2 regions of the Streptococcus sp. 27098_8_82 genome follow, and region 1 is predicted to be linked to the other one. Evidence: predicted binding sites of a transcription regulator. Region 1 holds the regulator's gene; the other holds the start of a gene.

Region 1 (16,032 bases):
CGCTTGATAGATTCCAGCAGGATTTGGTAGTGGTCAAAGGCAAAGTCCTCTGCTGTCAGGAGCCGCTCACCATCTCTAAAACTCCTTGTCTTAAAGTCTACATCAAGAAAGGTAACTTCCTTAGCATCATCGCCAGCTTGTACTTGATTTACTGCTATGGCCGGCAGATAGACCAGATGAGCAATAGTGATGACCCATCCGCGTGGATCACGCCCTGGAGTAGAAACTGTCATCAGCTGCTCCACCTTTTTCAGCGGTATCTCCAGCCCCACCTCTTCCTTGACTTCCCGAATGCAGGCCTGATAGGCATCCTCATGCTTGTCTACAAAACCTCCGACTAAAGCATATTTATTTTGATAAGGGTGAGCCTTGCGCTTGATGACCAAGAGTTTTATCTGACCTTCCACGAAACAGTAGGCTACCATATCCGCTGTTACGCTAGGTGTCTCATACTTGGGCAAATCCTGTGTCTTGTACCATGCCAAAAAGGCGGACTCATCCGCCATGGTTTCATAGTACTCTTTTTCCGACATTCCCGCTGGGATATCCTGTTTGGTCATAAGTTTCTTCCTTTCCTAAGCTATTTTTTCTATCAAAAAATCTCAAATCTTAGTCTAAGCTTTCTTCACCGCCTTGGTCCACTGATACCATCCGACGATACTATTGAGAGTATAGACCCAGTACATAGCCTGTATGTGAAGGTTGCTGCCCCACCAGAGATAGATACTGAAGAGATTGGTCGCAATCCAGAAGATCCACTGTTCGCGGTAGAGACCAGTCATGAGAAGCTGACCGATACCATTGGTCGCATCTGTCACGCTATCACGGAAAGGTCGGTGACTGTGAATGCTCTTATAAGCAAAGCCCATGCCAATCCAAATCAAAGCCGTCAAGGCCAAATATTTAAGCCAGCCACGCCAGTCTAACTTCTTAGCTTCAAAATGAGATGGCCCTTCCTTATCTTGTTCATTGACCCGGTTGGACAGCCAAGTATAAAGGCCAATCGGCTGCATGATAAAGAAGTAGACCGTAGTCAACACTTCTCCGTAAAAGCTAGCCTGAAAAGACAATAGGAGATAAATTGCCGAATTAACCGCTCCAAAGAGGTAATTGCTGGCCCGCCCCTCGGCCACTAGAATAACGCAAACGATGCCTGTCCAAGAAGCAAAGAGTCCCAGCCAGTCATGCTGCTTCTGGCCACTGGTGAACTCCAGAATGAAAGGCAAACTGGAAAGAGTAATCAAGTAGAGCCATTGAGCCAAGCTGCGCCCGCCAAATAAATCTTGCCAGAGCAATTTCGCGCCCCCTTTTATCCCCTGCTTTTTAGCTGCGGCACAGACATTGCGGAAATTCCGAGCAAAGGTTTGAAATTTTTGTTTCAGTCCTGCGTAGAGATTCGCAGGAGCGAGTTTTTGATTTTTTACTACCATTCTATTTTACCACTTTCTTTTTTAATCCGCTTGATAAATCATGTCAATCGCTTCTTTGGCCGCCTGGTAATTATCCAAATAACTACCAGCTAGATAGACCGTCGGAATATGAGCCAAACACTGGTCTTTCAGCCTTTTTAGATGGCTGGAAAAATCACTGCGGATAGCCTCGTCTGCCATGCTCATATCGCGAAAACCATCGTTAACATAGGTGCCGACCGGCTCAGCAAAGAGAATCAAATCCCATTTTTCCTTGGACAAAATACTGGCAAAGAGATTGTCAAAGGTATCTGTTTCTTCGTCCTGAACTGGACTTTCTTTCAGATAGTAATCATAGTAAGCCTTGGTTACCAGAGAATTTGTATCAGCCACAACCAGACCACGGTTGGCGCTGCTGTCAATTAATCTGGAAGTCTGAGCATATTGTCCTAAGAGCAGATAATAGTAGTCTTTAGGAGTCAGCTCATCGTCTCGCACGTTATTTTGAATCTGGTATTCTCGAGCATATTCCAGACTAACCGGAGCATCATAGTAGCGAGCCAAATCCTTAGCCAAGGTCGTTTTACCATTGCTGGCGCTACCCATAATCAGCACTTTCTTGGTAAAGTGACGGCGGAAAGGCTGGGCGATATATTTCCAATAACGACTAGGATTTTCCCGAATCATCGTAGCTGAGATACCAAACTGGCGCTCTTCCAAACAGGTTTCAAAACCACGCTTTGTCAGCTCCGCTTGATAGTCTGATTCTCCTACAAAGAAAATCAGTTCCTCGCGTTCTGCATCATAGCCCACCAACTCCAATAAAGCCGGCAGCCACTTGTCCCAACCCAGAGGATAGCGAGGAAAAGAAGTTTCATCCAGTTTGTAAACCTGTGTCAATTCATCATCTGCGAAAGTCTCCCGCGTATAGCGGAATCGTTTCTGCAGAGATAGACCCACTTCCTGCCCACGGTCTCCCTCATAACCTGAAACCACCACGCGCACCTTGTCGTAAGAACGCTTAGCCTTCTGAATCAAATCTATATGCCCCTGATGCAAGGGAGCAAATGTTCCAAAGACGATTGCAATTTTTTCTTTCATACGTTTAACCTTTTTATCATTTTTTATATTTTATTTTTTCTATGATTTTATTATAAACTATATTTTTCTTTTGTCAATAGTTTTTTATAAAATTTTATAAAAATATTTTTAAGACACTTTAAAACTGTATTAAGCGCAAAAAAAGAACCTAATGTCTTAAGCATCAGATTCTTTCTATAAAAGATTTATTGCTGATAGACTTCTTGGTAGAATTCCAGCTTGTCTCCATCCTTGACAGTGATTTGATTGGCTGCCTTAGGAGCCATTTCTCCGTTGACCTTAAACATCCAGTAGAGGCCCTTTGCTTCATCCTGAGCATGGCCGTCAATAGAAGTGATAAAACCATCTTTTTCTTCGACCTTATAGGCCTTCTTCAAAGCATCCATAGCTGTCTTTCCTTCTTCAACAGCCACCGTTTTCTCGCTCTTCTCCTGACCATCTGGTGCAATACTGATGCTGATTTTCAGTTCCTTTTTGACAGAAGAATCAGCGGAACTAGAGCCCTTGTCAGTATTTGTCTGGCTGCTGCCGCAACCAACTAGGAGAAGGGCAAAAGCAAGTGTCAGCAAACTAAAGATTTTTTTCATTATAGAGCCTCCTTAAAATAGGGTACAAGAGTGGGTAAAAAAACAAAGTTGACAGTCCGTGCGCTATATTGAAAGTCAAAGCGTTGATAATCGCATAAGACCACCAGTGATAGTTGTACAGCAAGGCTGTCAGTGTATCGATGGCAATGCCATAGCCAAAGGATAGGAGAGCTGCTACTATTCCCTGTCCCACTAGATTTAACCGAGGATAGAGCAGCCGCCAAAGGCAAAGAATCAGTCCAAAGGACAGCAACTGAAAGAGGACGATCGGACTCATTCCCAAAAGAAAGGCTGATGTAAACATCGTCACAGCCATCACTAGGAGTGAAGTCTGCAAATCCTCAAAGATAACTATCAGGAAAAAGATAGCTGAAATAGGCTGCACATTGGGCAAAAAGGAAAATGCATAGCGAAAGGCCACACATAAAGCCGATAGGATGGCAATTTTAGCCATTTTACGAGCGGACAAAGGTACCTCCTTTTCTAATTGAGTGAATCAAGAGAAGTTGGACTAGGTATGCAGCTCAACAGCATCCCAGTCTTGGGCCGTATTTAGCCCCAGCAGCCAGTCAAGGCCAGACCGCCTCTCCAGAACAACACTTTCATCAAGGCCTGCCGGTGCTGGCTGGTCATGAATCCGAGCATCAACACAGGCCCAATGATAACGATAAATCAAATCATCCTCATCCAGTAACTCTTCTAAGCTGCGCGGTTGGCATTTGCCCAGAAATTCCTGAAAGTCAACCGCACTAGCGACTGCGTCAATAGCAGCATCACAATCACAAATCTTATCTGGAAACGGTAAAGTATCTACTAGACCTAAGTACCAAATCAGGGACCAATAGGCCTCGTATTTCCAAACCATATTAATAATAGCTGCCGAGTCGGCACGATCTTCCAAGACTGCCCTTTCTTTGGGCGTCAACTCTTCCTGCACCCCGTATTGCTGCAGTTTATCTTGCAGCCACTGGCGGCTCTCCTCATTATAATTATTATTTTCGATATCCAAGGCCGCCTGAATAATCAAGAGGCTGGTAACAGCTCGACGCGCAATTTCTTCTAGCGAGCGCGGCCTTACTTGCTCAGCACTTTCGATGACTGGCAAATGCTCAATGTAAGGAATGCCTTCCTTTTTCAAACGCTGGATACTGGCCGCCTTGCGCTCTTCTGGTGCTTTTACTCTAGCTTTCTTGCCAGCAAACAAGTCTTTAAAAAACGACATATCAGCCTCCAATCCTTCAATTCCCAGTTTCATTGAATGATGAAATAACTGTTCGGTATCTATAGGTATGCTTTCTATCAAGGATTAACCGAAAGCACTCAACTTTCCATTGCAAGGTTTCGCTTTCTAGGCCACTTCGAACTTGAGTTGGCCAGCCTTGACCCCGACCTTAAGAGTCTGACCCGTTGTCAAATCTCCTGTCAAGAGGAGCTCAGACAGCTTGTCCTCCACCTGAGTCTGCAGAGTGCGGCGCAATGGCCGTGCCCCCATTTCCACATCGTAGCCTTCCTGAGCCAGCAGCTTAAGGGCACTGGCCTGGAACTTCAGCTCAATTCCCTTTTCAGCAAGACTGGCAATGAGCGGTTTGACCATAACCTTGACCACTTCCTGCATATCTTCTGCAGATAGGCTGTGGAAGACTACCTTCTCGTCGATACGGTTGATAAACTCCGGTCTATATGCTTTCTTGAGTTCTTCCAGCATCCGTTTTTCCATATTGGCATGGTCCAAGCGAATATCCCGCGCTCCAAAGCCCACCGTCTTATCATCCCGCAAACTGGTCGCCCCCAGATTGCTGGTCATGATAATAATCGTGTTGGAGAAGTCCACCTTGCGACCCTTGCTGTCAGTCAGCTGACCATCATCCAAGACCTGCAGGAGAACATTGAAAATATCTGGGTGCGCCTTTTCCACCTCGTCAAAGAGCAGGACAGAATAAGGTCGGTTGCGTACCTTCTCCGTCAGCTCCCCTCCTTCTTCATAGCCTACATAGCCTGGAGGCGCTCCATTGAGGCGGCTAGCCGCGAATTTCTCCATGTACTCACTCATATCAAAGCGGATGAGAGCAGATTCGTCATCAAAGAGACTTTCAGCCAAGGCCTTGGCTAGCTCTGTTTTTCCGACTCCTGTCGGACCTAGGAACATAAAGGAGCCAATAGGCCGCTTGCTGCTGCGGATACCAGACTGGTTCCGCCGGATAGCTCGGCTGATAGCTGAAATCGCCTCGTCCTGCCCAATCACGCGTTTATGCAGTTCTGTTTCCAAATTGAGGTATTTCTTCGCATCTGTCTGAGTCAGCTTCTGCACTGGAATACCAGACAAAGCACTAAGAGTAGCCAAGACATCGTCTTCTTCCACTTTCAGTTTATAGAGCTTGGGTTGCTGCTCTTGCTCAAGCAGTTGTGAAACCTTTTTAAAATCCGCTGCCATCAAGGCTTGATCCACTGGCGACAAATCCGACTGCTCGTAATTCTGCGGTCCTCTGTTCTGGACTGTCGCACTAGCCTCATCTAAAAGATCAATAGCAGAGTCCGGCAGATGCTTGCTAGTCAGATAGCGATGGGCATATTTCACCGCCGTCTCAATAGCCTGATCACTAATCTGTACCTTGTGATGGTCCTCATAGCTCTTTCTCAGACCTTGTAAAATAGCAATGCTGTCAGCCACATTTGGCTCTTCTATGCTGACCTTAGCAAAACGCCGGGAAAGGGCCGCATCTTTTTCAATATGTTTCTGATACTCTTCCTGCGTCGTGGCACCAACTGTTCGCAGAGTTCCGCGAGCCAGAGCCGGTTTCAGGATATTGGCCGCATCCAAGGTCGAGTCAATACCGCTGCCAGAGCCCATGATAGTATGCAGCTCATCAATGAAGAGAATGACATGACCATCTTCTTCAATGTCATTGATGATGTTGTTCATCCGCTCCTCGAAATCTCCGCGAAAGCGAGTGCCAGCGACTACATTCATCAAGTCCAGCTCCAAAACCCGCATCTTAGCAAGTTCAGCCGGAACCTGACCAGCTGCTACACGCTGAGCCAGTCCTAAAGCCAGAGCTGTCTTACCAACCCCAGCATCTCCAACCAGCACTGGATTGTTTTTAGTCTTGCGACTGAGAATCTGAACTATCCGTGAAATTTCCTGATCGCGGCCAATGACGGGCTCCAATCGGCCATCTCTAGCCAGATCCGTCAAATCACGAGTGTAATCTTCTAGCCCCCCGCTAGTAGAAGCCGGCATCCCCATCATATTAGCCATGGTCTGCTTGGCAGCCATTACCCCCTTATTCAGACTGCGAATAGCCTTGATATCTTCCTTGCCCCAGCCAGCTCGCTGCTCCAAGACCTTTCGCAAATCACTAATTTTCGGTCCCTGCTCCTTGTCCTCGTAGCTAAAGCCGGTAAATTCCAGAATACGAGAAGCCAAGGTCCCCCGGTCAAATAGCATGGCCAGCAGCACATGCTCAGTACCTACATGCTTAGCGCGAACAGCTTCTGCAATTTGCCCCGCTTCCTCAAACAACTCCTCTAAGCGATAAGAAAAAGGCAGCAGCTCGAAGTGACCGTCTTTCTGATAAGCTTGACCAGTAATCTGAAAAGCCGCTTCTTCAAATCCATCCACTTCCACAGGAAACTCATTGAGGACTGAACCAGCAACGCTGTAGGGATTATTAGCCAGAGCAATCAGCAGATGCCATGATTCCAGATAATCTGTCGTAAAATGGCCGGCCAAGAGCTGGGCTGCTTCCAAGCTTTCTATTAAGGCTTTTGAGTATTTCATTTATGATTCCATTCCTTTTCTGTCTAGTTGTTGTAAAATCTTTTTTAATATTCGGGCACGAATCACCGCAGCTCCGTCACCCAAAATCGAGTCCGACGCTGTTGACAAGATTAGATTGCCCTCACGTTCAGTCATAATCTTCTCATCAAAAAGAAGCTGAATAACATCTGTGAAAACCTGCTGGCTGACACGCTCTCCCACACTGTCGTACAGGCCGCAAAGCATCTGATGCCTGTCGGAAAATTCAATCTTTCCAATCCGAATATAGCCTCCGCCGCCACGCTTACTCTCGACGATATAGCCCCGACTTTCCGTAAAACGCGTCTTAATCACATAGTTAATCTGACTGGGAACCACCTGAAAAACATCAGCCAATTCACTGCGTTTTAATTCAACCATCCCCGCCTGAGCCAGAATAGACTTGATATATGCTTCAATACTGTCCGATGTGTTTTTTGCACTCATGACTTCCCTTTCCAGTTGAGAATTTCAGAATAAATCTCTTTTTTCCTTGCTTCTCTAACATTGACTATCTTTGACTAATATTATACCGGAAAAGTCTCTATTTTGAAAGAAAAAGGGATGACTGAAAGGTCTGACAATTCAAACTAGTGAAAAAGCTTTGTCAGGTTTGTGTAACCGCTTGCTTTTTGCTTTTAAAGCGTTATAATATAGGTGGAAATCCACAAGGAAAAGACAGACAGAAACTCCTGCCTGCCAACTATCATCTAAACAAGGAGGATAATCCAATGAAAATGGATTGGCTCAACTATTCTCGTCATGTGCTCAAATGGCTCTTTGCAGCCCTGAGTATTTTCACCATCTTTTCTGCTGACTATGTTGATATTCCTATCGGAGCTCTCATCGCCTGTCTTTATGCTCCCCTGCTCTTCGAACAGGAGCTGGTCAGCAACCGAGTCAAATGGTATAGCTTTCTAATCATGATGGTGGTTACTCTGCCCCTTTTGTTTATTACCAAAGTCTATCAGTTTAGCCTGACTTACCCCCAAACGACAGTGCTTCTCTTCATATTGGTGGTCTTGATTTTTACCAATGGCTTGATTGCTCATAAGGAAGAAAGAGAAAAAGCAGCTAAGTGATGCTGCTCACCATTCTAAACTTGATGTTTCAAAATGCTACAAATGAAAAGGTCTGAGAAAAATCTCAGACCTTTTTATCGTTCAATTTCTAAGCTAAAAACGATTAGTTTTGACCAAGAGCGGCAGCCATTGTTGCAGCTACTTCATTTTCAAAGTCGTTAGCAGCTTTTTCGATACCTTCACCAACTTCAAAGCGAGCGAACTCAACTACTGAAGCATTTACTGATTCAAGGTAAGCTTCAACTGTCTTGCTGTCGTCCATGATGTACACTTGTGCAAGAAGTGTGTATGCTTGGTCAACTTTAGTATTGTCAAGCATGAAGCGGTCCATTTTACCTGGGATAATCTTGTCCCAGATCTTTTCTGGTTTGCCTTCAGCAGCCAACTCAGCCTTGATGTCTTCTTCAGCTTGAGCAACAACTGCATCAGTCAATTGAGCTTTAGAACCGTATTTCAAGTGTGGAAGAGCTGGTTTACCAACCATTGCACGGCTTTCGTTGTCTTGATCGATGACATGGTTCAATTGTGCCAATTCATCTTTAACAAATTGCTCATCCAATTCTTTGTAAGAAAGAACTGTTGGTTTCATCGCAGCAATGTGCATAGAGATTTGCTTAGCAAGAGCATCGTCTCCACCTTCGATAACGGAGATAACTCCGATACGGCCACCGTTGTGTTGGTAAGCACCAAAGTGTTGAGCATCTGTCTTTTCAATCAAAGCAAAGCGACGGAAAGAGATTTTTTCTCCGATAGTTGCAGTTGCAGATACGTATGCAGCTTCAAGAGTTTCACCTGAAGGCATTGTCAAAGCAAGAGCTTCTTCGTTGTTAGCTGGTTTACCTTCAGCGATTACTTTCGCAGTTGCATTTACCAAATCAACAAATTGAGCATTTTTCGCAACGAAGTCAGTTTCAGCATTCACTTCAACAACAGCGGCAACATTACCGTTTACGTAAACGCCTGTCAGACCTTCAGCGGCAACACGGTCAGCTTTCTTAGCTGCTTTTGCCATCCCTTTTTCGCGAAGCAATTCAATCGCTTTTTCGATGTCGCCATCAGTTTCAACAAGTGCTTTCTTAGCGTCCATGACACCAGCACCAGATTTTTCACGCAATTCTTTGACAAGCTTAGCTGTAATTTCTGCCATTTTTCTTCTCCTATTTTTTAATGTAAATAAAGGAGCTGGGCTGAGCCCTGCCCCTTTAGGTTAGTTTACTGATTATTCGTTTGAACCTTCAACAACTTCAACGATTTCTTCGATAGAATCTGCTTGAGTTTCAGTTGCAGCCAATTCTGCTTCTACTGATTCAACGCTATCTTCACCTTGACGGCCTTCGATAACAGCATCAGCCATTTTCGCAGTGATCAATTTAACCGCACGGATTGCATCGTCGTTAGCTGGGATGATAACATCGATATCATCAGGATCAGTGTTAGTATCAACCATAGCAACCACTGGGATACCTAATTTCTTAGCTTCCTTAACAGCGATTTGCTCTTTATGAGGGTCAACTACGTACATCACATCTGGGATACGAGGCATATCTTCGATACCGCCCAAGAATTTTTCAAGACGAGCACGTTGTTTGTTGAGAAGAGCGACTTCTTTCTTAGGAAGAACTTCGAAAGTTCCGTCTTCTTCCATGCGTTTGATTTCTTTCAAACGAGCTACACGTTTTTGGATAGTAGACCAGTTTGTAAGAGTCCCACCCAACCAACGGTGGTTGATGAAATATTGACCTGAACGTTCTGCTTCTTCTTTGACAGCGTCAGCAGCTTGCTTTTTAGTACCAACGAAGAGGATAACTGCATCGTTAGCAGCAGCATCACGCATAAAATCGTAAGCTTGGTCAGCATACTTTACAGTTTGCTGCAAGTCGATTACGTGGATGCCATTACGCTCAGTGAAGATGTACTTAGCCATCTTAGGGTTCCAGCGACGAGTTTGGTGACCAAAGTGAACACCAGCCTCAAGAAGTTGTTTCATTGAAATTACTGCCATGAGTAAATTCTCCTTTTTGTTTTTTTCCTCTTTTAGATTTCAGCTCGCAGGACCACCCAAGGGCAACAGTCCCACAATTCATCTAAAATGAGTATTTTGCCATTTACACGGCACTCTCTATTATAACAAATGCGCAGCTCTTTGACAAGGCATTTACCAGATTTTTTGCCGCTATCTGCCTCTAAGAATGAATTTTACCTCTCAGTAGAACATGTACTTCCCGAAGAGTTCTGAATGACAGCGTCTAACATTTTCTGATTTGACTTTGAAAGACTCTTGACGAAAGCAAGTATTTACGATAGAATAATAAGAGTTGTGGCGGTATAGCCAAGTGGTAAGGCACGGCTCTGCAAAAGCTTGATCGTCGGTTCAAATCCGTCTACCGCCTTCGTAAATATATTTCTAGAAGTCCTCAAAGGGCTTTTTTTATTGCACTTCCTATTGTTTCTAGCAAACTTTGCTGATATAATATTATAAAAATATCATTCATCATCAGCGAAAGGAAAAAAGATTGATTATGAAAAAAGTTAGCTTCTATGCCCTCAGCCTTCTCTCTCTGCTAGCTCTCTCAGCCTGTATGCCTGCCAAGCAGACGCAGCAAAGAAAAAAGACGCCTAGCTCCCTCAAAGCTTCAAAAAGTTCATCCTCAACAAAGGAATCTAGCAAAAAAAGTTCCTCTTCTAGTGAAGATGATGAAGACTACTCTACTTCTTCTAGCTCTAATACTCGCAAGGACCCTAATGCTCAAATCAGCCTAATTGATCAGGGAGAGGCTCTGGAAGCTCTTGGGGATATCCCTGAAATTCCAAAATGGGCTGAATTTAAAACCATAAAAGTTGAGTCCCTTATAGGATCTGCTGGTCCTACTCCCAGCACCAAAGATGAGGTTGTCAGCAAAATGGGACCCGCTGACTCAGATATGGGAAGTGGCGGCTTTTGGCGAGGAACTGATTACAGCATCTTGATAAGTTTTAGTGACCAGGGAGCAGTAACTACCAAGACAGCCAGCCTACCTAATCCTAAGAAAATCAACAATCTCAAGGATGTGCAACCTGGGATGTCCGCGCAGGAGGTCGTTGCTAAACATGGACGCCCAGAAACAATCGCAGTCTTTGGCCACTCAACTGTTTTTGGATGGGAAGGTCAAGATGGCAAAGATTACAGCGTCATGTTCGATCAAGATAAAGTCTATCAGATTGTTGAACCGTAAAATGTAAATTTGCTATTTTAAACTTTAGATTTTATAGAACTCTATTAATTTCTCTACTCAGAATAATCAAATCGTTGGGGTAATGTCTACCTATCAAATGAAACAAACTAAAGACATTATTGACTCCGTCATTAAGGATAAGTAATCTCACACTTCGTTCCAAAAACACAAAAATCCAAGACTGAAAAAAGTCTTGGATTTTATTTTTGACGAGGATAGCGGCTTCGTCAATTAAAGCTCTGCAATTTGGCTAAGATTAACTTCGGCCACGGTGTCATTACCAAACATGGAAATAATCATCTTGACCTTGTTATTATCAATCTCCGTAATCTTACCTGTATAGTCAGTGAAGGCACCATCGATGATACGAACAGTATCCCCAACCTTAACGTCCAAGTCAAACTCCTGCACTGTTTGACCCATAGAAATGAGAATATTGCGAATTTCTTCTTCCAAGAGTGGCGTTGGTTTAGAGCGGTTCCCGTGTGAGCCGACAAATCCTGTTACATTCGGAGTATTCCGCACGACAAACCAAGCTTCGTCTGTCATTACCATTTCCACCAAGACATAACCAGGGAAGCGATTTTCTTCGATTTCCTTGGTCTTGCCATTTTTCTCGACTTGCACGGTCTGAGTAGGGATTTCCACGCGCAAGATATTTTCAAGCATATTATAAGTCTGAGCGCGCTGCAAAAGATTTTCTTTTACCTTGTTTTCATAGCCTGAATAGGTCTGCAGTACAAACCAGCCTTTGTCAAAACTGTCCATGAGTTCATCCTTTCCTAAATAAAAAAGCCTATGGGCTTCTGCTTCTTTCTAGCCCTATTATACCATAATTTCCTCAAATGCAAAGGAATTTATTAACTATTTTCCTGACAAATCAAAGTCTTTTAATTCTGCCTCAAAATTCTTGACAAGGGAATATAAAATGGTATAATAAATCTATAATTTAATATTTTTACTTTTCAGTTGGGTATGAGGCCTGTCGGCTTCATTCTATCTTTAAGAACTGACTTTCTACTCTTTACTGAGATTTAGACTGCTTAAGAGATAGTGCCAAAATACAGAAAAACAATCTACGAAGCTATGGGATTGGTATTTTGAAAGATTTTGTGTAACAGCTTAGACATTTATGACTATCGGTAATATTATGACTTTTCGGGCTATGGCTTGAAGAACACTAAGAAAGATTTTTTCAAAACTGACTACATAGGATGTTTTGTTATTAGAATCGCTTTTTGGTGTGCTTTGAACTTGTTTGAAGGGTCTTTTTTTGCTGAACAAATGAATGTCGAATCAGAAAGTATTTCCAGTTGGAAAAAATTCTGATTTCACAGGTGTTCAAATGGCAAGCTGCGAGTGTGGCTTTTTTATTTGAACAAATTATTGATATCTTTAAGGAGGCGAGATTATGAAGAAAGAGACTGCAGACCAGCAGCCCATCAACTAATCTTCTCCTTAGAGTACAAGCAAGCCTGACAAGCCATTAAAGAAGACATGTATTCTTTAGCAGCATTCAGGTACATCCGCATGTCCTATGAAAGGAGACGATTGACATGCTCAACACTATCACGGACGCCATCCACTCTCTCGCTCCCAACATCTCGGTTGTTATCACCGTCGTCCTGCTCTACTTGGGCAAGAAGACGGCTGATAAGCTCGTTGACGAGGTCCTCAAGGACCTCATTGCTTCGGGAAAGAAGTTCCTGGAGAAGCGCAAGCAAAAGCGTCAGCAGAGCCTGCGGAAGCAGATCAGTCTTCTTCGGAAGAAGAATGCTGAACTTCGCAAGCTCACTAAGCTGGACGAGCGCAAGCTCGAGGAGCTTTTGCTCAACAAGAACGAGCAGCAGCGCAAGCAAAACCGCAGCAATAAGAAGCGGGGAAAGCACAACAACAAGCGCCGGAAGAAGTAATTCCGGTGCAACCAAGGAGCCCTCATCTACGCCAATAGATGAGGGCTCCGGCTTTATTCTGGGAGAATTTCTATAAAAAAACTCTCACCTACGCCAATAGATGAGAGCCCTCGATTGTACATGCATACAACCTATCACGGAATTATATTATAACTTATTTTTTATACCTTGTCAAGTGTTATATAAAAATAGTATGTGTCATAGATTTTGAGAAGATAAAAAATCTAAACTCACTAACAACTATTTAGAAAATTATATCCTGCCAGAATGGTTCATTAAAAAACTCTCATCTACGCCAATAGATGAGAGTCCTCGATTGTACATGCATACAACCTATCCTAGGTATACTATTTTAGCCCCTTTTTTATACTTTGTCAAGCTTCACCTAGAATAGAATAACTACATACGTCAAAAGTCCCACCTACTCACAATAGGTGGGACTTTGAATGATATGCCTGTTATAGACTTTTTTATTTCTACTTAAATCATTAAGAGAAAATATTCAGAATCTGGAAAAGACCGCTTGCCACTACTTTATCAAAGATATAGATGATTACTACAAAGAATGCAGTGTATTCCATGACAGAGATAAAATCTGTCCATCTCTCTTTTCGGGTAGGCCAAGTTGTATCTTTCAATAGTTTAAAAACATCTTTAAAGAATTTCACAACAATCTCCTATCTAGTTTCTTTATGCAGGGTGTATTTACTGCAATGTTTACAAAATTTATTAACTTCTAAACGCGTTGGTTTTGGAGTGCTACTGAGCTTAACCGAGTAGTTCCGAGAACCACAGACTGTACACGCTAGACTCGCTTTTTTTAATGCCATAACGCCTCCATCTTTCTTATTATAGCAGGATTCTATGCTTTTGACAAGCCGTTCAGCTCTTTTAAATCCTATTGAAACCAGCTGGTAACAGTGTCCCAGAGGTTTTTCGCCTTTTCAGGAATACCAGTGTCATCAATGGCTTTCTTGGCTTCATCCACCAGGTTTTGAGCTCGGTCCTGAACGTCCTGCAGGAAGTCTTTGTTTTCAGTTGTAGTACCCGTTTCCTCCGTACCATAGGTGTCCACAGGGGCAATACCGTTGGCAGCATAGGCATTCTTCTGCCCTTCAAAGGAAGTTCCTTCTGTATATGGCAGGATGCTATTGGCAACATTTCGGAAAACCGCCGAGGCTTCATTCGCACTGGTTCCAGTCAGATAGTGGGTTTCATCAGTTTTTGGAAAGCCTAGCCACTGGCTGATAACCACATCCGGCGTATAACCAATAACCCATTGGTCACCAGATAGATCTGGGTTAAAGTCCGTTTCAGTCGTACCGGTCTTACCAGCCATAGTATAGCCATACGGAGCCGCATAGATACCTGTACCATTCGAGAAAGTCCCCAGCATCATGCTGTTCATCTTGTCAGTAGTCGAGCCATTAAGAACTCGGGTAGAGGTTTGGCGATGGGTCTTGACGACCTGACCGCTGGCATTTTCAATTTTTGTAATGAGATGGGCATCATTCATCACACCGCCGTTGGCAAAGACCGAGTAGGCCTGCGCCATCTGCATTGGATTGGTCGTGACTCCGCTTCCTAGTGCTACTCCCAAAGTCTTATCAACCTTGTCCATATTCAGACCAAACTTTTTCCCGTACTCAAAGGCTTTGTTAATGCCTAGCTCGTCTACAGTTGAAACAGCTGGAATGTTCAGAGATTCTGCCAAGGCTTGATACATTGGAACTTTAGGGGAACTTTGGATATTGCCGTAGTTGTTGATAGTGTAGTCGCCAAAGGTGGTTCTGGTATTATCCAGCTCCTTATCTGTCGGCCAACCAGCAGCAACGGCTGGACTGTAAGCAACCAAAGGCTTGATAGTAGAGCCGGGGCTGCGGGAAGACTGGGTTGCATAGTTAAAGCTTCTGAAGGTCGAACCTTCTGCACTATTGACTCGCCCTACTAATGCCCGCACACCGCCGGTTTTTGGATCCAAGGCAACACTGCCCGACTCAGCCATAGTACCATCTTCTGCTACAGGAAAGAGAGAGACATTGCTGTAAATAACCTGCATGCTGGCTTGGTAGTTCTGATCCAATTCAGTATAAATGCGATAGCCATTATTGACAATCTCTTCTTCTGTCAAGCCGTAGTCATTCACCGCTTCATTGATAACCGCATCGAAATAGGATGGATAGCGATAGTCTTCTGACTTACCGGCATACGCATCAACCAGCTGGCCACCGATTCCTACAGCGGCAGCCTGATCGGCTGTCCCCTGATCAATAAAGCCTGCAGCAACCATATTTTGCAGCACCGTATTACGGCGATTGGTCGCATTTTCAACTGAATACAGCGGATTGTAAATCTCTGGTCCCTTGAGCATACCAGCCAGAACAGCCGACTGGTCCAGACTGAGCTGGCTAGCCGAAACTCCGAAATATTTCTTAGAAGCATCCTCCACACCCCAAACACCATTCCCAAAGTAAGAGTTATTGAGGTACATGGTCAGGATTTCCTGCTTGCTATATTTCTTATTGATTTCCAGAGCCAGGAAAAATTCCTTGGCCTTCCGCTCGATAGTCTGGTCTTGAGACAGATAGGCATTCTTGGCCAACTGCTGGGTGATGGTGGACCCCCCACCCGAACGACCGGCTGTCAGGATAGCCAGAATAAACCGACTGTAGTTAATCCCGCCATTCTCATAGAAAGTCCGGTCCTCTGTCGCGATGACAGCATTTTGCAGGTCTTGACTAATCTCAGTCAGCTCGACATAGGTCCCTTTCTGACCAGACAGGCTTCCCGCTTCATTGCCATCCTTGTCAAAGATGAGCGTGGTAGCTTTAAGGGCATTCTGCAAATCCTTGACATTGGTCGTCTTAGCCACATAAAAGAGATAGCCGCCGACCACCAGACCAAAGGTCAAGCCGAGAATCAGTAATATCTT
Region 2 (16,032 bases), on a different contig from region 1:
GAGTGGTCTTAGTGCCGTCTGCCAAATCAGATTTATCGCTTGGAAGCAAAGCTTTCACTTCTTGTGGCAATTCCTTACCTGCTGTATCGCTGACAAATTCATGTGTAGCCTTGTAGGTTGGTGCCGGACTAGGCTTCGCCACAAACGTCCAAGTTCCAACAAATTTAGCATCTGCACCATTAATAGTTGCTTCGTTCTTGTCATATGACTGGAAGCTCCAAGTGCCATCAGATGTTTCAACTTCTGTCTTGACTGGTTGTGTTGGAGTGGCTTTCGTACCGTCGGCTAAATCAGATTTATCGCTTGGAAGCAAGGATTTCACTTCTTGTGGCAGTTCTTTACCTGCTGTACCGCTAACGAACTCATGCACTGCTTTATAAGTTGATGATGGAGTTGCTGTGAATTCCCATGTACCAACAAAGTGAGCGTCCGCTCCATTGATAGTTTCTTCAGCCTTATCGTAAGACTTGAAGATCCAAGTGCCATCAGCGGTCTTCACTTCCGTCTTGACTGGTTGTGTTGGAGTAGCCTTGGTGCCATCTGCCAAATCAGATTTATCGCTTGGAAGCAAATCTTTCACTGCTTGTGGCAATTCCTTACCTGCTGTACCACTGACGAACTCATGGGTCACCTTATAGGTTGGCGCTGGTGTAAAGTCCCATGTTCCAACAAAGTGTGCATCCGCTCCATTAATCGTCTCTTCTGCCTTGTCGTAAGACTTGAAGGTCCAAGTACCATCAGCGGTCTTCACTTCTGTCTTCATCGGCTGGGTTGGAGTGGCCTTAGTGCCATCTGCTAAATCAGGCTTGTCGGATGGAAGCAAGGATTTCACTTCTTGTGGCAATTCCTTACCTGCTGTACCACTAACGAACTCGTGTGTCGTCTTATAAGTTGGATTTGGGGTGAATTCCCAGGTACCAACAAAGTGCGCATCTGCTCCGTTAATCGTCTCTTCTGCCTTGTCGTAAGACTTAAAGGTCCATGTGCCATCTGCCGTATGCACTTCCGTCTTAGCCGGTTGTGTCGGAGTGGCCTTAGTGCCATTCTCCAGATTCTTTTCTGTTTCTGGTGTTAGGTCTTTGATTTCCTGCGGGAGTTCCTTACCAGCAGTGCCACTGATAAATTCATGTTTCTTTTCATAGAGCAAGTCAGTAGTAACTTGATTAGATGGTGCTGAAAGATTATCTACTTTTAAAATCACTGTATTTGTAATCGTTGCAGCACCCTTTTCTGCTACCTTTTGATTGGTTGCAGTCTTGTAGGTAATGACTATATCCTGAGAAGAATTTGCTTTAACATACTCCGGTGTCATCTTGACCGTAACGGTCTGGCCTTTCTTTTCAATCGTGTAATCACGACCTTCCTGCAAGGCATTGCCGCCAGCCTCAACCTTGAGCTCCTTGTAATCCAGACGCTCGTCAAAGGTTTCAGTCATCTCAATAGTAGTCGGTGTAGCCAAAATATCCTTACCAGGAACTGGAATCTTGAAGGTTCCCTTATAAGTCATCTCTTGACCTTCCTTAGCTGGAATCTTAACTGGATCCACTTCTAAGACTGGCTTGGGATCAACTTTTTCAATATAAAGACCAAAGACTGCCGAGCAAGCTTCTGTTGATAAATAACCGAAATTCAATGTGTTATCTGCAGAACGAACGGCCAAACCAGAGATGTTGTTTTCATTAGCAGCACCGCTAGTTGAAGTCGTTGCTTCCCAAATTGTCCGACCGCTCTGATCTGTTTGATTCAAAGCATTGGCATTGTTCATCAAGCGCTTATCAACAGCATTTTTATAATCATTAATATAGAAAGACTCTTTTAGACCAAAGCCGTCAACTACATCAATGTCAGTCGGTTTCATAACCAACTTCAAATCTGTATCCGAACCATCCGCATAGCGTAGCTCTGCTGTAACATCAGCCTCCACCCAGAAAGCTTTGTTCATAATGTTATTATGGGCCGCATCCACATATGGGATATTCCCAATCTCAAAAGCGCTTCTCTCCCACAACTCTGAAATAGAGAAAAATTCAACTGCATTTTTTTGAGCATCATTCATCTGAGCTTCTGCTGTAGATGAGTTCAGATAGTGGAGTGTTACCTTATTAAAAGTCAGATAGGCATCTACTTGTTTTCCATAAGCCGTTCCAACATTAGAGAACTTAAGAGAAAGCGGCTTATTAAAGACCTGATCTGCTTTTTGAGACTTGTCTACTTTGATGGTGAAATTTTCCATTTCTCCAGGATAAACTGCTCCCAGATACTCATAATTTGGATTAGTCAAATGAACTTGTTCAATCGCCTCTGACTTAGAAAGAACACTGACATTGTTAACATTCAAGTCAAACTTATGAATATTCAACTTGGACAAATCCGTTCCATCCTTCAGCTCCTCCAAGGCAGACAATGTCTGCATGGGGAGTAGAAAGATTGAAAAAAGCACGACAAACAATCCCATCAGCAGGCGAAATTTGCTGCCATAAGGATTAACAGGGCGCAGTGAGCCCTGAAGTGGTTTCCATTTCATTTCTTACCTCCTAAACTTTTTCAATGATCTCGCAATCATTACACAAAAAGAAATGCTCCCTTCATTTTATCATAAACACCTATGATTTAAAAGCACTTTTGCTAAAATTTTAAACTTTTTATTTTAAGTCTTTAAAAATGTTTATCTCTTATCATTTTCTTTTGTTTAGAGACAAATTCTTTCACTTTACTGCAAAGTAAAAACTCCAAGAAAGTTCATAAATCAACTTTCTCGAAGCACCTAAATCTTTTATTAAGCTCAAGAATTGAGAGCAAAAAGAAAAACCTGACATACTCGCCAGAGGCAAGTGTATCAGGCTTTATTAACCAAAATTATTTTACAGCGTCTTTAAGAGCTTTACCTGCTTTGAAAGCTGGTACTTTAGAAGCTGCGATTTTGATTTCTTTACCAGTTTGTGGGTTGCGACCTTTACGTGCTGCACGCTCACGAACTTCAAAGTTACCAAAACCGATAAGTTGAACTTTTTCACCTTTTGAAAGGTACTCAGTTACAGCTGCGAATACAGCGTCAACTGCTGCTGCTGAATCTTTTTTAGTCAATTCTGTAGCTTCTGCTACTTTTGCGATCAAATCTTGTTTGTTAGCCATTTAACAAATCCTCCAAATTTTTTCTGGGTTAATAACCCTAACAAATATTATCATATCTAAAAAAAGCATTCAGGTCAAGTACTAAGCCGCTATTTTCTAAATTATTATGGTTTTATTCGTAACGAATCAGCACAGCCCAAGCATTTTCCCCTGTATGTGTCTGAATAATGGACCCTGTTTCCAGCACTGAAATAGGTTTCTTGACATATGGCTGTAAACTTTCCTTCATTTCTAGTGCCAATTCTGGACTGCCTGCATAGGAAATTCCAATTTCAGCCACTTGTTTGTTTTGCAGACTTACTGTCAAATCATCCAGCCATTTCTTAAAGGTCTTAGCGCCCCTTCCCTTGACAATGGGCTCCAGCTGATGGTCCTTCATTTGCATGATAACTCGGATATTGAGCAGGGAGCTAATCAAACCAGAAACTCGGCCTATACGGCCTCCTTTAACCAGATTTTCTAAGGTAGAGAGACCAATATAGAGTTCTGTATTTTCCTTCACTTCCTCGATTTTAGTCAGAATCTCCTCTAGACTAGCTCCTTCTTTGGCCATTTTAGCTGCTTCAGTGACCTGGAACTTCATAGCCTGATCAGTGAAAGAGCTGTCAACAACCGTCACATCAGCATTAGCCAAAGTCGCTCCTTGACGGGCTGCTTCGACAGTTCCTGACAAGGCATGAGACATGTGAATGGAGATAATCTGTGCTCCATCCTCTGCCAAGCGCTCAAAAACATCAGCAAAGACTCCGACAGGCGGCTGGCTGGTTTTAGGAAGATTGCGACTAGACTGCATAAGACGAAGGAACTCACCTTCCTCTAGGTCTGCATCCGAATAGACCACCCCGTCCACCATAACAGAGAGAGGCACAATTGTAATGTCTAATTCCTTAGCAACCTCCGGTTCAATGGTTACGGATGAGTCAGTTACGATTTTTATTTTTGTCATAGATTTCCTACTCTGTATCTAAATTTTAACTTGTTATTACACTACATTATACCAAATTTTTATGGTTTTGTGGGGGAATATTCGCTAAAATCACAGCTCAGGCCAAGCGTTTCCTAAATTTAATCTGCTTGTTTTAGTTTTTTAATCTTTTTGCGCTTCTTTAAAATTAGATGAAAAAGTGTTTACATGCCGCTTTTTTTAGCTTTATTGGGGAAAATTTTAGGAAAATGCTGATCTTAAAAGAGAGTCTCAGCAAAAAAAGATTGGGAAAATCCAATCTTTTTCAGTCTTCGGCTACCAAACCATCATTTTTTATGGCATACCGCTCTATGATGCCATTATGACCAAAGAGAACTCCGTGGAGGACTCCTCCATAGACAGCTCCGCCATCCATACCAATCTTGCCATCCTCAGTCATCCATAGCTGATCAGTTCCCAGTGCCTTATGCAAGAGGTAAAATGTAGGTGTATGGCCAAAGACAATCGATTTGCCAGTCTGATTGCTGCCTTCGTGAAAAGGCGCGCGAATCCAAACCTTTTGATAATCACTGGTCTCTCGCCAGTCTTTCAGCTCCAAGTCTAGGCCAGCATGGACAAAAACGTACTGCTCTGTCTCCAATAGGAAAGGCATCTGACGAATAAAGTCGACTAAATCTGCCGCCTCCGTCTTGACACGTTCCGCGTCTGCTACTCCATCTACAGGAGCATTGAGAGGCCGGCCTAAAAGCGAATTAATCGTCGTATCTCCGCCATTGCGTCGGTAGTGGTCATAAGACTTTTCAGGATTGTCCAGCCAGGTCAGAAACATATACTCATGATTGCCAGAAAGACAAACAGCTCCTTCTTGGTCCACTAGATCCTTGACCCGCTCCAAAACTGCTCGGCTGTCCTCACCGCGATCTATTAAATCCCCTAGAAAGACTAGTTGGCTGCGACCATCCCAGTGCTGGAGCAGCTCATCTAACATGCCTGCCTTGCCATGGATATCACCGATTACAAAATATTCTGTCATATGCGCCCCTTCCTAAAGAAGACCGAAACACTAATGTCTCAGTCTCGCTTGTTTATTTTTTTAATAACTCTCTGGCTTGAGTCAAAGCAGCCTCCGTCACATCTTCACCAGCCAGCATCTTAGCGACTTCCTGAACACGCTCATCAGCCGTCAACAGGCGAACCGTTGAGACGGTCGAATTCTCATCCGAAATCTTCTCAATAAAGAACTGATAATCGGCAATCGCAATGACCTGCGGAAGATGGGAAATGGCCAAGACTTGGCCATTGGAGCCAATCTTGTGAATCTTCTGAGCAATAGCTTGGGCCACTCGGCCAGAAACGCCCGTATCCACTTCATCAAAGACAATGCTGGTCTTGCCTTCCTTACGAGAAAAGGCCGACTTGATAGCCAACATGAGACGGGAGAGCTCGCCACCAGACGCAACCTTCACCAGAGGTTTGAAATCCTCGCCCGGATTGGCTGAGATGTAGAACTCTACTTGCTCATTGCCTTCACGGTTGAACTTGCCCTTACTGAACTGCACTTTAAAGCGCGCCTTTTCCATGTAGAGGTCCTGCAACTCTTGCTTGATTTCTGCTTCCAGCTGGGCTGCTAGGCCATGACGAGCCTGACTCAGCTCCTGGGCCAGCTCTACCAGCTCTCTCTCCAAGGCCTTCAGCTCTCGGTCCATATCCTCTGAGGACAAGTTACTTCCAGTTAAAAGGCTGTATTCTTTAGAAATCTGAGCAAAGTAATCTAGCACATCATCTACTTGGCCGCCGTATTTACGTGTGATGCTGTTAATCAAGTCTAGGCGACTCTCCACCTGCAGCAGCCGATCTCCGTCAAAGTCCAGTCCATCTAAAATATCCTCTAAGCGCTTGCTGACATCTTCCAAGACATAATAAGTCTCCGACAAACTGCCGGAAAGCTCCTTGTAGGCTGGATCGTAATCTTCAATAGACTCAAGATCATTCATAGCTGAGCGGACATTGGTCAGACTGGAAAAGTCTTCATTATCCAGCATGGTATAGGCGTTCGTCAGCGTATCGGCAATAAGCTTGTGGTTGAGCAGACGATCTCGTTCCTGATGTAGGGCAGTATCTTCACCACTTTTGAGGGCTGCGCTCTCAATCTCCGCCATCTGAAACTCCAGCATCTCAATTCTGGCCTTATGCTCCTGCTGATTTTTCTGCAAAGTCAGGACTTGCTTGCGTAGGCTTCGATAGCGGTCAAAGGTTTCCTGATAGCGGCCTTTGAGATGCAAAAAGTCTGCTGTTCCGAACTCATCTAGCATGGCAATATGAAGCTGGGGTCTCATCAGTTCTTCCTGATCATGCTGACCATGGATATCCACCAAGTGCTGGCCAACAGCCTTTAGAACAGACAAATTAACCATCTGGCCATTGATACGGCTGACACTGCGGCCGTTTTGCAGAATTTCTCGACGGATAATCAGCTCGTCGGTCAACTCCCAGCCCTGCTCCTCAAAAATCTCTCGCAAAGCTCTGCTATTTTCCAGCGAAAAAAGTCCCTCTATCTCGGCTTTGGGTGCCCCATGACGAATAACATCCGTCGTAGCACGGCTGCCCAGCATCATGTTCATCGCATCAATAATAATAGACTTGCCAGCTCCGGTTTCCCCGGTCAACACGGTCATACCTTGCTCAAAATTAAGGGAAATCTCCTCAATAATGGCAAAATTTTTAATCGAAATTTCTAATAACATAGGCTTTCCTACCAATGGTGAATGATGGTTGCAACCCTTGCAGCTGCTTCCTCTGTCATCATAACCATCAAAATACTGTCGTTGTCTGCCAAGATACTGAAAATATCTTCAGCAAATTCATTTCTAAGATGGCGCTTGACCAGTGCTGTGCTCCCCGGCACCAGACTGAGATTGATCATATTTCCCAAGACCTGACAGGACAGGACGTTATTTTCAGCCAAGCCCAGACTGCTGGTCATGGTCTTAGGCAGCTCGTAGATATAGGTGTTATCCTTGAGCGGTATCTTAACAATCCCCAGCTCCTTGATATCCCTAGAGACCGTAGCCTGCGTCGCTGTAATCCCAGATTCCCTGAGATATTCTACAATTTCCTCCTGTGTGCCAATGTCATAGTCACTGACAAAGCGTCTAATCTTTTCTAATCTATCCTTCTTATTCATCCTTAAATTCCTTGTGTGCTGCCTCTACGACAGCTATCATCATAGCTGAATCAAGAGACTGCGGCTCTGTGCTCTTTTCTAAATAGGCCAGAAATTCCACATTGCCCTGACCTCCCTGAATAGGCGAAAAATCCAGTCCCCTAACAGAAAATCCAGCTTCCATCATAAATGCTATGACCTTTTCCAGAACTGCCAGATGGACCTTTTTATCCTTGACAATTCCTTTTTTCCCAATCTGCTCGCGGCCCGCTTCGAACTGGGGCTTGATCAATGCAACCACTTGGCCATCCCGAGCCAAAATCTCATGCAGAGCCGGCAAAATCAAACTCAGCGATATAAAGCTGACGTCAATACTGGCAAAGCTCGGCTCCTGCTCAAAGTCAGTCCTTTGGGCATAGCGAAAATTATACTGCTCCATGCTGACAACCCGCTCATCCTGTCTGAGCTTCCAAGCCAGTTGATTGGTTCCTACATCTACCGCATAGACCAGCTTAGCTCCGTATTGCAGCATGACATCTGTAAAACCGCCGGTTGAAGCTCCGATATCCAAGGTCACTCGGTCCGCTACCGAAATATCAAACACTTGCAAAGCCTTTTCTAGCTTGAGGCCGCCTCGGCTGACATATCTGAGTTTCTCACCTTTTAAGCGCAGCTCTATGGCTGCGTCAATCTTTTCACCAGGCTTGTCAAAGCGCTGGCCATTGGCCGCAGCAATAACCAGTCCAGCCATTACACCACGCTTAGCCTGCTCTCTGGTCTCAAAGAGCCCTTGTCTGTAGGCCAGCACATCTACTCTTTCCTTAGCCATTCAATCTCAAACTTTCTATTATCTTTTGAATTTCTTCGCCTGAAAACTCTGTCTTCTCTTCCAAGTCTTTCAGAATGTCTACAGCTTCATCAAGGGTCTGATTGAAAAAGTTCTTAGCTCCATCCAGTCCCAGAAAGGCTGGATAAGTCGACTTGGCCGCAGCTAAATCTTTCTGCGGGGTTTTACCCAGCTCTTCAAAGCTAGCTGTCACATCCAAAATATCATCCCGCACTTGAAAGGCCAGCCCTAAGAGCTCTCCAATCCTACGAAGCTTGTCTTGAACAGACTGCTCGACCCCAGCAATCAAACCAGCTGCGACAAAAGGATAGGTCAGAAGTTTTCCAGTCTTATTGGCATGGATGGTCTTTAAATCTTCTAAACTAATTGCTTGGCCTTCACCTTGCATGTCCAGCACTTGTCCTGCGACCATACCGAAGCTCCCTGCCGCCAGAGACAACTCAGAAATCAAGTCCACCTTGACCTGACTAGGCAGCTCGGCCCTTGCCAATAGTCCATAGGGGTCCAAAAAGAGAGAATCGCCCGCTAAAATAGCCATATCCTCTCCAAACTTCTTATGGCTAGTCAGGCGGCCGCGACGATAGTCGTCATCATCCATAGCCGGCAAATCATCATGGATAAGGCTGCCAGTGTGAATCATCTCAAGAGCAGAGGCAACCTGATAGTGAGCCTCAGCTAGTTCTAGGCCAAAGGCTTGAATCAACTCCAATAGCAATAGAGGACGAATCCGCTTGCCGCCAGCCTGCACCGAGTACAAAATAACTTCTGATAAATCCGACGACACTTGCTGAGACCTATAAAAATCTTCAATCGTCAGACCAATTTTTTCCAGTTTCTCGTTTCTTGTCATTCCATTTCCGTTTCTGTGCCGTCTGCCTGCATGACCTTAACCAAGGTCTTTTCAGCCTTGTCCAGACTAGCCTGAAGTTCTTTTGAAAGCTTCATTCCCTTTTGAAATTCCGCAATCGCCTCTTCCAGCGCTACGTCACCATTTTCCAGCTTTTGAACAATGACTTCCAAGTCTGCTAAATTTTCTTCAAATTTCTTTTCTTTGGACATGTTTTACCTCTACTTCCAGCTGCCCATCCCGCATAAGCAGGGTCAGCTCATCTTTTTCTTCAATGCCTGCACTTGACTCGACAACCTTTTGATTCTTTTGGACAATAGCATAGCCACGCGCCACGATTCGACTTGTATCCAGCATAAGCAAGGCCTCGGACAATCTCCTGACTTGAGCCACCTTGTTATCATAAATGACCGCCATGTTGCTGCGCAGCAAGCGCTCCAACTGGGCAGTCTGCTCTTGAAGACGCTGAACGCGACTGAGTGGATTCAATGCTTCCAAACGATGCTGCAAGATTTTGACCCGCTGTTGCTCTTCACTATAATATTCGCGAATTTTTTGCTTGAGTCGCAGGTTGAGCTGGTCTAACTTCTGCAGATGACCATCGTAAAGCCGCTCTGGCTGTCGAAAGATAACCGACTGAGTCAGTTTATTCAGGCGCTCGCGATAATAGCTCAGGCGATTGGAAATCGCTCGTGACATGCGGTTTTCCTGCTGCTGCAAATGTCCCAGCAGGTCCAGTTTGGTGACCGGTGTTGCTAGTTCAGCTGCAGCCGTCGGAGTCGCAGCCCTGCGATCTGCTACAAAGTCCGCCAATGTCGTATCTGTCTCATGGCCGACACTAGAAATAACAGGAATCCGAGACTCAAAAATAGCCCGAACTGTTTCCTCTTCGTTGAAAGCCCAGAGATCTTCGATAGAACCGCCGCCTCGACCAATAATCAGCACATCCAAATCGGACCGCTCATTGGCCAGTCTAATGTGGTCAGCAACCTGAGCTGCAGCCCCAACTCCCTGCACTTTTGTCGGATAAAGGACAATCTCCACTCCCGGAAAGCGACGGCTGACCGTCGTGATAATATCCCGAATGACCGCTCCGCTGGGACTGGTTACAACACCGATTTTCTTAGGAAATTGGGGCAAGGCTTGCTTGAATTTATCTTGAAAAAGCCCTTCTTCTCCCAGTTTTTTCTTGAGCTGTTCAAACTGGATAGCCAAGGCTCCGATACCATCCGGTTCTGCCTTTTCAATGATGATAGAATAGGAACCGCTCGGCTCATAGAGCTGTACCCTGCCAATGACATTTATTTTCATGCCTTCTTCCAGCTCAAAGCCCAACTTCTGGTAAACACCAGACCAAATCGTGACCTGAATGACAGCCTTCTCATCCTTCAATGAGAAATACTGATGATTGGGACGCCGGCGGAAATTGGACACCTGGCCAGTCAGATAGACCCGCTCCAAATAAGGATCCCGTTCAAACTTCATCTTCAGATACTTGGTCAAGGTCGAAACCGACAAATACTCTGGCATGTCCTTTTCCTTTCTAGTTTTTCCGTAACTTTTATTATAACAAAAAACTGCATAAAAAACCGATTACAAAGTCTAAAAATCCCCTAAAAAGCAAGAAAAAAACTGGGCTTCCACAAAAGAAACCCAGCTGACTTAAAACCCAAGAAAATGTCTACTGACTCATCTCCTTCATCCACCTTGGAATGGCTCTGCTGATTGCCGTTGGCAGGACGACATAAGCTTCCTGACCCAATTTATCTGCGATGAGGGAATGAAGAAAGGTTGCAGCCGCCACTCGCTCAAAGAGACTGCTTATCTTGAACTGACCCGCAAAAGCAGCAATCATACCAGCCAGCGTATCCCCCATGCCGCCAGTTGCCTGGTAAGGTCCGCCTACTTTCAGCTCAAAGACCTGCTCTTGTCCACTTTGATAGATGGTCGTTCCATGCTTTTTCTGCACGACAATATTGCCCAAAGGCAGCTGATTGACCGCTGCCTGATTGGCTGCCGCTGTCTGATCTGACAAGCTCAAACCCGATAAACCTTCCCACTCCTTCTGGTGAGGGGTAAAAATTGTCTGTGCTTTTGGAAATGGCAAAGCTGCCTTGCTATAGAGTGAAATGGCTCCGCCATCCATGATGAGTATCTGCTGTTCTGCCACAGTCTGGATTACCTTTTGTAGGATATCTAGGCCTAGTTGATTCTCCGCCAAGCCAGGACCAATCAAGACTAGATCTGATTTAACCAGCTGCTCTGTCAATCGGTCTTGCTCCTCTAGGTCAAAGGCCATGGCCTCCGGTAAATGACTGTGCAGAGGGGCGATATTTTCTCTGTCTGTAGCAACAGTCACCAGACCGGCCCCACTATTGACTGCTGCTAAAGCTGCCATGATAATGGCGCCCCCATAAGGATAGGTCCCCCCAATCAATAAGAGACGGCCGTAGTCGCCCTTGTGGCTATCCAAAGGGCGTTCCCTAATGACTCTTTTTAAAATATTTTCAGCGTTTTTTGACATGATATTCTCCTAGACTAACTTCATCCTGCACTTGTCTCAAGATGACCAAACCTATCTTTATTATACACCAAAAGGCACCTAAACAGGTGCCTCGTATCGCAAGAAAGCTATTTTTCTCGGAAATCTGAAAATTTTTGTAAGATTCTTGCTGCGACTGCCTTGGGTAAATTTTCCTGAAAAGCAACCTGCTCATCCGCATAATCGCTCAAGTCCGAAAAATCCCCAACCTGCACAGCGTAGAGAGAATTCTTAAAGAGCTGGATATCATTTTGATCATTACCAAAAGCCACATAATCCGAACCGCAGAGTTCCTTTACAGTTGAAGCTTTATTGGTTTCAGCCGGATTGATATAAAAACATTTCTCATGTTCATGATAGTCTAGACTCAGATTGAGCAAGTTTGCAAAACGAGCCTGTACATCATCTAAGAGCTGCTCATGATTCCCCATGTAAATAACAAGCTTAATAGGATGCTGGAGTTCAGTCAGTTCCAGCCGTCTTGCCCGCTTGAGAGGATCTACACTGGCAATAAAAGGGATTTTTTCTAAAATCTGGCCGCTGTAGTCAAAAGTATTATCAACGAAAAAAGGCAAATTATAGGTCAAACAAGTATCTAGAATGGCTTGATAACTCGACTGATGCAGCTGGCGCTCAAACATCAGCTGTCCCTTCTGATAAGCTACTCCGCCGTTCAGGCCAATCACTATCTGCTGACTCAATTCCGGACCTAATAGTCCCAGACAATCTCGATAGGAACGCGCCGAAGCAAACAGAACTTCATGCCCAAACTGAGGAGCCGTCAGCAGAACCTGCTTAATCTCCTCATCAATCGTCATATAATCAAAGGACAAGGTCCCATCCAAATCAAAAACAAATTTCATGATTCAAGACTCCGTTTAAAGGCTTGGTAGGTCTGCTCCATCAGCATGGTAATGGTCATAGGCCCAACACCTCCAGGTACAGGGGTAATCAGACTGGCAAGTTCAGACACTTCATCAAACTTAACGTCGCCAATCAGCTTGCCATTTTCATCTCGGTTCATACCGACATCAATGACAACAGACCCTTCCTTGACAAAGTCCTTGGTCACAAAATGTCCACGACCGATAGCCACCACCAAAATATCCGCCCGCTTAGCAGTCTTGGCTAGATTGTGGGTCCGCGAATGCGTTAGGGTCACTGTTGAATTCTTAGCTAAAAGGAGCTGAGCCATGGGCTTACCGACAATATTACTCCTCCCGATGACGACCGCTCGCTTGCCTTCTAGTTCAACACCATATTCATGGAACATAGCCATAATGCCTGCAGGAGTAGCCGGAATCATAACAGGATGACCGCTCCATAGCTTGCCCATATTAAGCGGATGAAAGCCATCAACATCCTTGTCTGGATCAATGGCTAGAAGCACAGCTTCATCATCAATATGTTCAGGCAAGGGCAGCTGGACCAAAATGCCATGCCAGTCAGGATTTTGATTATAAGTTTCAATCAAGCTCAAGAGCTCTTCCTGGCTGGTTTCTTCTGGCAGACGTTCTACCTTACTCCGAAAGCCAGCAGCCAAGGCTGAGCGCTCTTTATTACGCACGTAGATTTGACTGGCCGGATTATTTCCCACCACAATCACTACCAAGCCCGGCACCTGACCTGTCTTTTCTTTGAGGCGAGCCGTTTTTTCGGCTAATTTTTTCTGAAGCTTCTCTGCCAAACCTCTACCATCAATAATCTGCGCCATGTCATTCTCATTTCTTTTTCATTATCTTTTTCATTATACCAAAAAAATCTGTGCCCAGCCTATAACTTTTTCTTATACAAGGTTATAAAGCGGGGTTTCATTGGCACCTAGTGGTACAATTTTCAGACCTACTAAATCTTTTTCAAAATAAGATAAAAAGGGTAAAAATAAAAAGCAGCTAAGTGCTTTTTAGTAGAGTAATTCATAAATTTCCATTGCAATCAAATCGATGCTGTCGAAAGTATAGGTCTCACGCGCTGCAACGTCACGCAAGGTGAAGACAGAGCCGTTTTCTTCGTCGTAACTGTAAGCTACTTCTGCTACAACCACTCCTTCACGCTCAAAATTACGTTTTAAATTTCCGCCATCCTTAGCCATAGCTTCTAAGCGGTTGATAATTCTAACTAAATGTGATTCCATTTTGTTTCTCCTATTTACTTAGTTCCCTCTTATTTTACCATAAATAGCGACTGAAATACCACTAAAAGCCAATTTTTTGTAATTTTTCAAGAATTTGTTTTCATTCTGCTCGGTCTAAGAGAGGATTTTGTAGTAAATTCTTGCAAAGTTCGAGAATACTGATATAATGAAACTATAAAACTTTGACTATTTTTGACCTTTAATTATTTCTATAAATAGCTTGCACACTAAAAGAAAAGAGGTATCTGCATGCTTTGCCAAAATTGTAAAATAAATGAATCTACGATTCACCTTTATACCAATGTAAATGGACATAAACAGCAGGTGGATTTGTGCCAAAACTGCTACCAAATCATGAAAACAGACCCTGAACATTCCTTGTTCGGCGGAATTGCTAATGCCAACAATCACGGAACAGATCCTATCGATGACTTCTTCAACAGCCTCAGCAATTTCCAACAGCCTCAGGAACCAACTACTCCTCCTACCCAATCTGGCGGAGCCTATGGAGGCGGTGGCGGCTACGGTTCCAATCCTAGCAAGGGTGGTCAGCCTCAGCCAAGTCCGCAAAAGCCAAAAGGTCTGCTGGAAGAGTTTGGTATCAACGTGACAGAGTTGGCTCGCCGCGGCGAGATTGATCCTGTTATTGGCCGTGATGAAGAAATCGTCCGTGTCATTGAAATTCTCAACCGCCGCACCAAAAACAATCCTGTTCTCATAGGAGAGCCAGGAGTCGGAAAAACAGCCGTGGTGGAAGGTCTGGCCCAGAAAATTGTTGATGGTGATGTGCCTCATAAACTCCAAGGCAAAGAAGTTATCCGCCTAGACGTTGTCAGTTTAGTACAGGGAACTGGTATCCGTGGCCAATTTGAAGAACGGATGCAGAAGCTCATTGATGAGATTCGTTCTCGTCAGGATGTCATTCTCTTCATTGATGAAATCCATGAAATTGTTGGAGCAGGCTCAGCTGGCGATGGCAATATGGACGCTGGGAACATCCTCAAACCAGCTCTGGCTCGTGGTGAGCTCCAGATGGTCGGAGCAACCACCCTCAATGAATACCGTATCATTGAGAAGGATGCTGCACTGGAGCGCCGTATGCAGCCAGTTAAGGTAGACGAACCGACGGTAGAGGAAACGATTACCATCCTCAAAGGGATTCAGAAAAAATACGAAGACTACCATCACGTCAAGTACACAGATGCGGCTATTGAAGCGGCTGCCCTTCTCTCCAACCGCTACATCCAAGACCGCTTCCTGCCAGACAAGGCTATTGATCTCTTGGATGAGGCTGGTTCTAAGATGAATCTGACCCTCAACTTCGTTGATCCCAAGGTCATTGACCATCGTCTGATTGAGGCCGAAAATCTCAAGGCTCAGGCAACCCGCGACGAAGACTTCGAGAAGGCGGCTTACTTCCGCGACCAGATAGCCAAGTACAAGGAACTCCAGCAGACAAGTGTGCTAGACAAGGATACTCCAATTATCAGCGAGAAAACGATTGAGCACATTGTAGAGCAAAAGACCAATATCCCAGTTGGTGACCTCAAAGAAAAGGAACAGTCTCAACTAGTCAATCTTGCCAGCGACTTAAAGGCTCATGTCATCGGTCAAGACGATGCTGTAGATAAGATTGCCAAGGCCATCCGCCGCAACAGGGTCGGATTAGGAAGTCCTAATCGCCCAATTGGCAGCTTCCTCTTTGTCGGACCTACTGGTGTTGGTAAGACTGAGTTGTCTAAGCAACTAGCCATTGAGCTGTTTGGCTCGGCTGACAGCATGATTCGCTTTGATATGAGTGAATATATGGAAAAACACAGCGTAGCCAAGCTTGTCGGTGCACCTCCGGGCTATGTTGGCTATGATGAAGCTGGTCAATTGACTGAGCGCGTCCGCCGCAATCCATACTCACTCATTCTACTGGATGAGGTGGAAAAGGCCCATCCCGATGTTATGCACATGTTCCTGCAGGTTCTAGATGATGGCCGCCTGACCGATGGTCAAGGCCGGACTGTCAGCTTCAAGGACACCATTATCATCATGACATCCAATGCAGGAACTGGCAAATCTGAAGCCAACGTTGGCTTTGGGGCAGCGCGTGAAGGCCGCACCAACTCCGTCTTAGGTGAGCTGGGCAACTTCTTCAGTCCTGAGTTTATGAATCGCTTTGACGGCATTATCGAATTCCAGGCGCTCAGCAAGGACAACCTGCTGCAAATCGTCAACCTTATGCTGGACGATGTTAATCAACGTTTGGCAACCAATGACATTCATCTGGATGTTACGGAGAAGGTCAAGGAAAAATTGGTTGACCTGGGCTACGATCCAAAAATGGGCGCTCGCCCACTGCGCCGTACCATTCAGGACCATATCGAAGATGCTATTACTGACTTTTATCTGGAAAATCCAAGCGAAAAAGAGCTCAAAGCTATCATGACCAGC

Evidence for each region. The regulator CtsR, encoded in region 1, represses protease genes until heat stress. The targets are predictions, from matches to a motif close to TTGGTCAAAAAAGGTCAAANA.
Region 2: a site for CtsR is predicted at 13,770-13,790, ahead of O3627_RS04095 (ATP-dependent Clp protease ATP-binding subunit). Genes of this name have one in related genera too.

The regions. Positions count from the first base shown of each region.
Region 1 is NZ_JAPVYB010000003.1:60,415-76,446, reverse strand. It holds gene O3627_RS06525 (NUDIX hydrolase) at 1-560, opposite strand, end outside; gene pnuC (nicotinamide riboside transporter PnuC) at 615-1,430, opposite strand; gene O3627_RS06515 (AAA family ATPase) at 1,452-2,510, opposite strand; gene O3627_RS06510 (DUF4430 domain-containing protein) at 2,696-3,097, opposite strand; gene O3627_RS06505 (hypothetical protein) at 3,081-3,566, opposite strand; gene O3627_RS06500 (DUF4272 domain-containing protein) at 3,609-4,352, opposite strand; gene O3627_RS06495 (ATP-dependent Clp protease ATP-binding subunit) at 4,446-6,875, opposite strand; gene O3627_RS06490 (CtsR family transcriptional regulator) at 6,876-7,340, opposite strand; gene O3627_RS06485 (hypothetical protein) at 7,487-7,975, shown strand; gene tsf (translation elongation factor Ts) at 8,079-9,122, opposite strand; gene rpsB (30S ribosomal protein S2) at 9,195-9,977, opposite strand; tRNA gene O3627_RS06470 (tRNA-Cys) at 10,295-10,365, shown strand; gene O3627_RS06465 (hypothetical protein) at 10,495-11,187, shown strand; gene nusG (transcription termination/antitermination protein NusG) at 11,419-11,955, opposite strand; gene O3627_RS06455 (hypothetical protein) at 12,744-13,100, shown strand; gene secE (preprotein translocase subunit SecE) at 13,589-13,768, opposite strand; gene rpmG (50S ribosomal protein L33) at 13,778-13,930, opposite strand; gene pbp2a (penicillin-binding protein PBP2A) at 13,999-16,032, opposite strand, start outside.
Region 2 is NZ_JAPVYB010000002.1:149,227-165,258, forward strand. It holds gene O3627_RS04020 (LPXTG-anchored SHIRT domain periscope protein) at 1-2,524, opposite strand, end outside; gene O3627_RS04025 (HU family DNA-binding protein) at 2,857-3,132, opposite strand; gene O3627_RS04030 (DegV family protein) at 3,245-4,078, opposite strand; gene O3627_RS04035 (metallophosphoesterase) at 4,362-5,090, opposite strand; gene recN (DNA repair protein RecN) at 5,143-6,801, opposite strand; gene O3627_RS04045 (arginine repressor) at 6,810-7,241, opposite strand; gene O3627_RS04050 (TlyA family RNA methyltransferase) at 7,234-8,049, opposite strand; gene O3627_RS04055 (polyprenyl synthetase family protein) at 8,042-8,917, opposite strand; gene O3627_RS04060 (exodeoxyribonuclease VII small subunit) at 8,914-9,126, opposite strand; gene xseA (exodeoxyribonuclease VII large subunit) at 9,104-10,444, opposite strand; partial or broken gene O3627_RS04070 (initiator RepB protein) at 10,389-10,620, opposite strand; gene O3627_RS04075 (NAD(P)H-hydrate dehydratase) at 10,596-11,438, opposite strand; gene O3627_RS04080 (HAD hydrolase family protein) at 11,546-12,319, opposite strand; gene O3627_RS04085 (bifunctional methylenetetrahydrofolate dehydrogenase/methenyltetrahydrofolate cyclohydrolase) at 12,316-13,170, opposite strand; gene O3627_RS04090 (DUF1797 family protein) at 13,360-13,590, opposite strand; gene O3627_RS04095 (ATP-dependent Clp protease ATP-binding subunit) at 13,840-16,032, shown strand, end outside.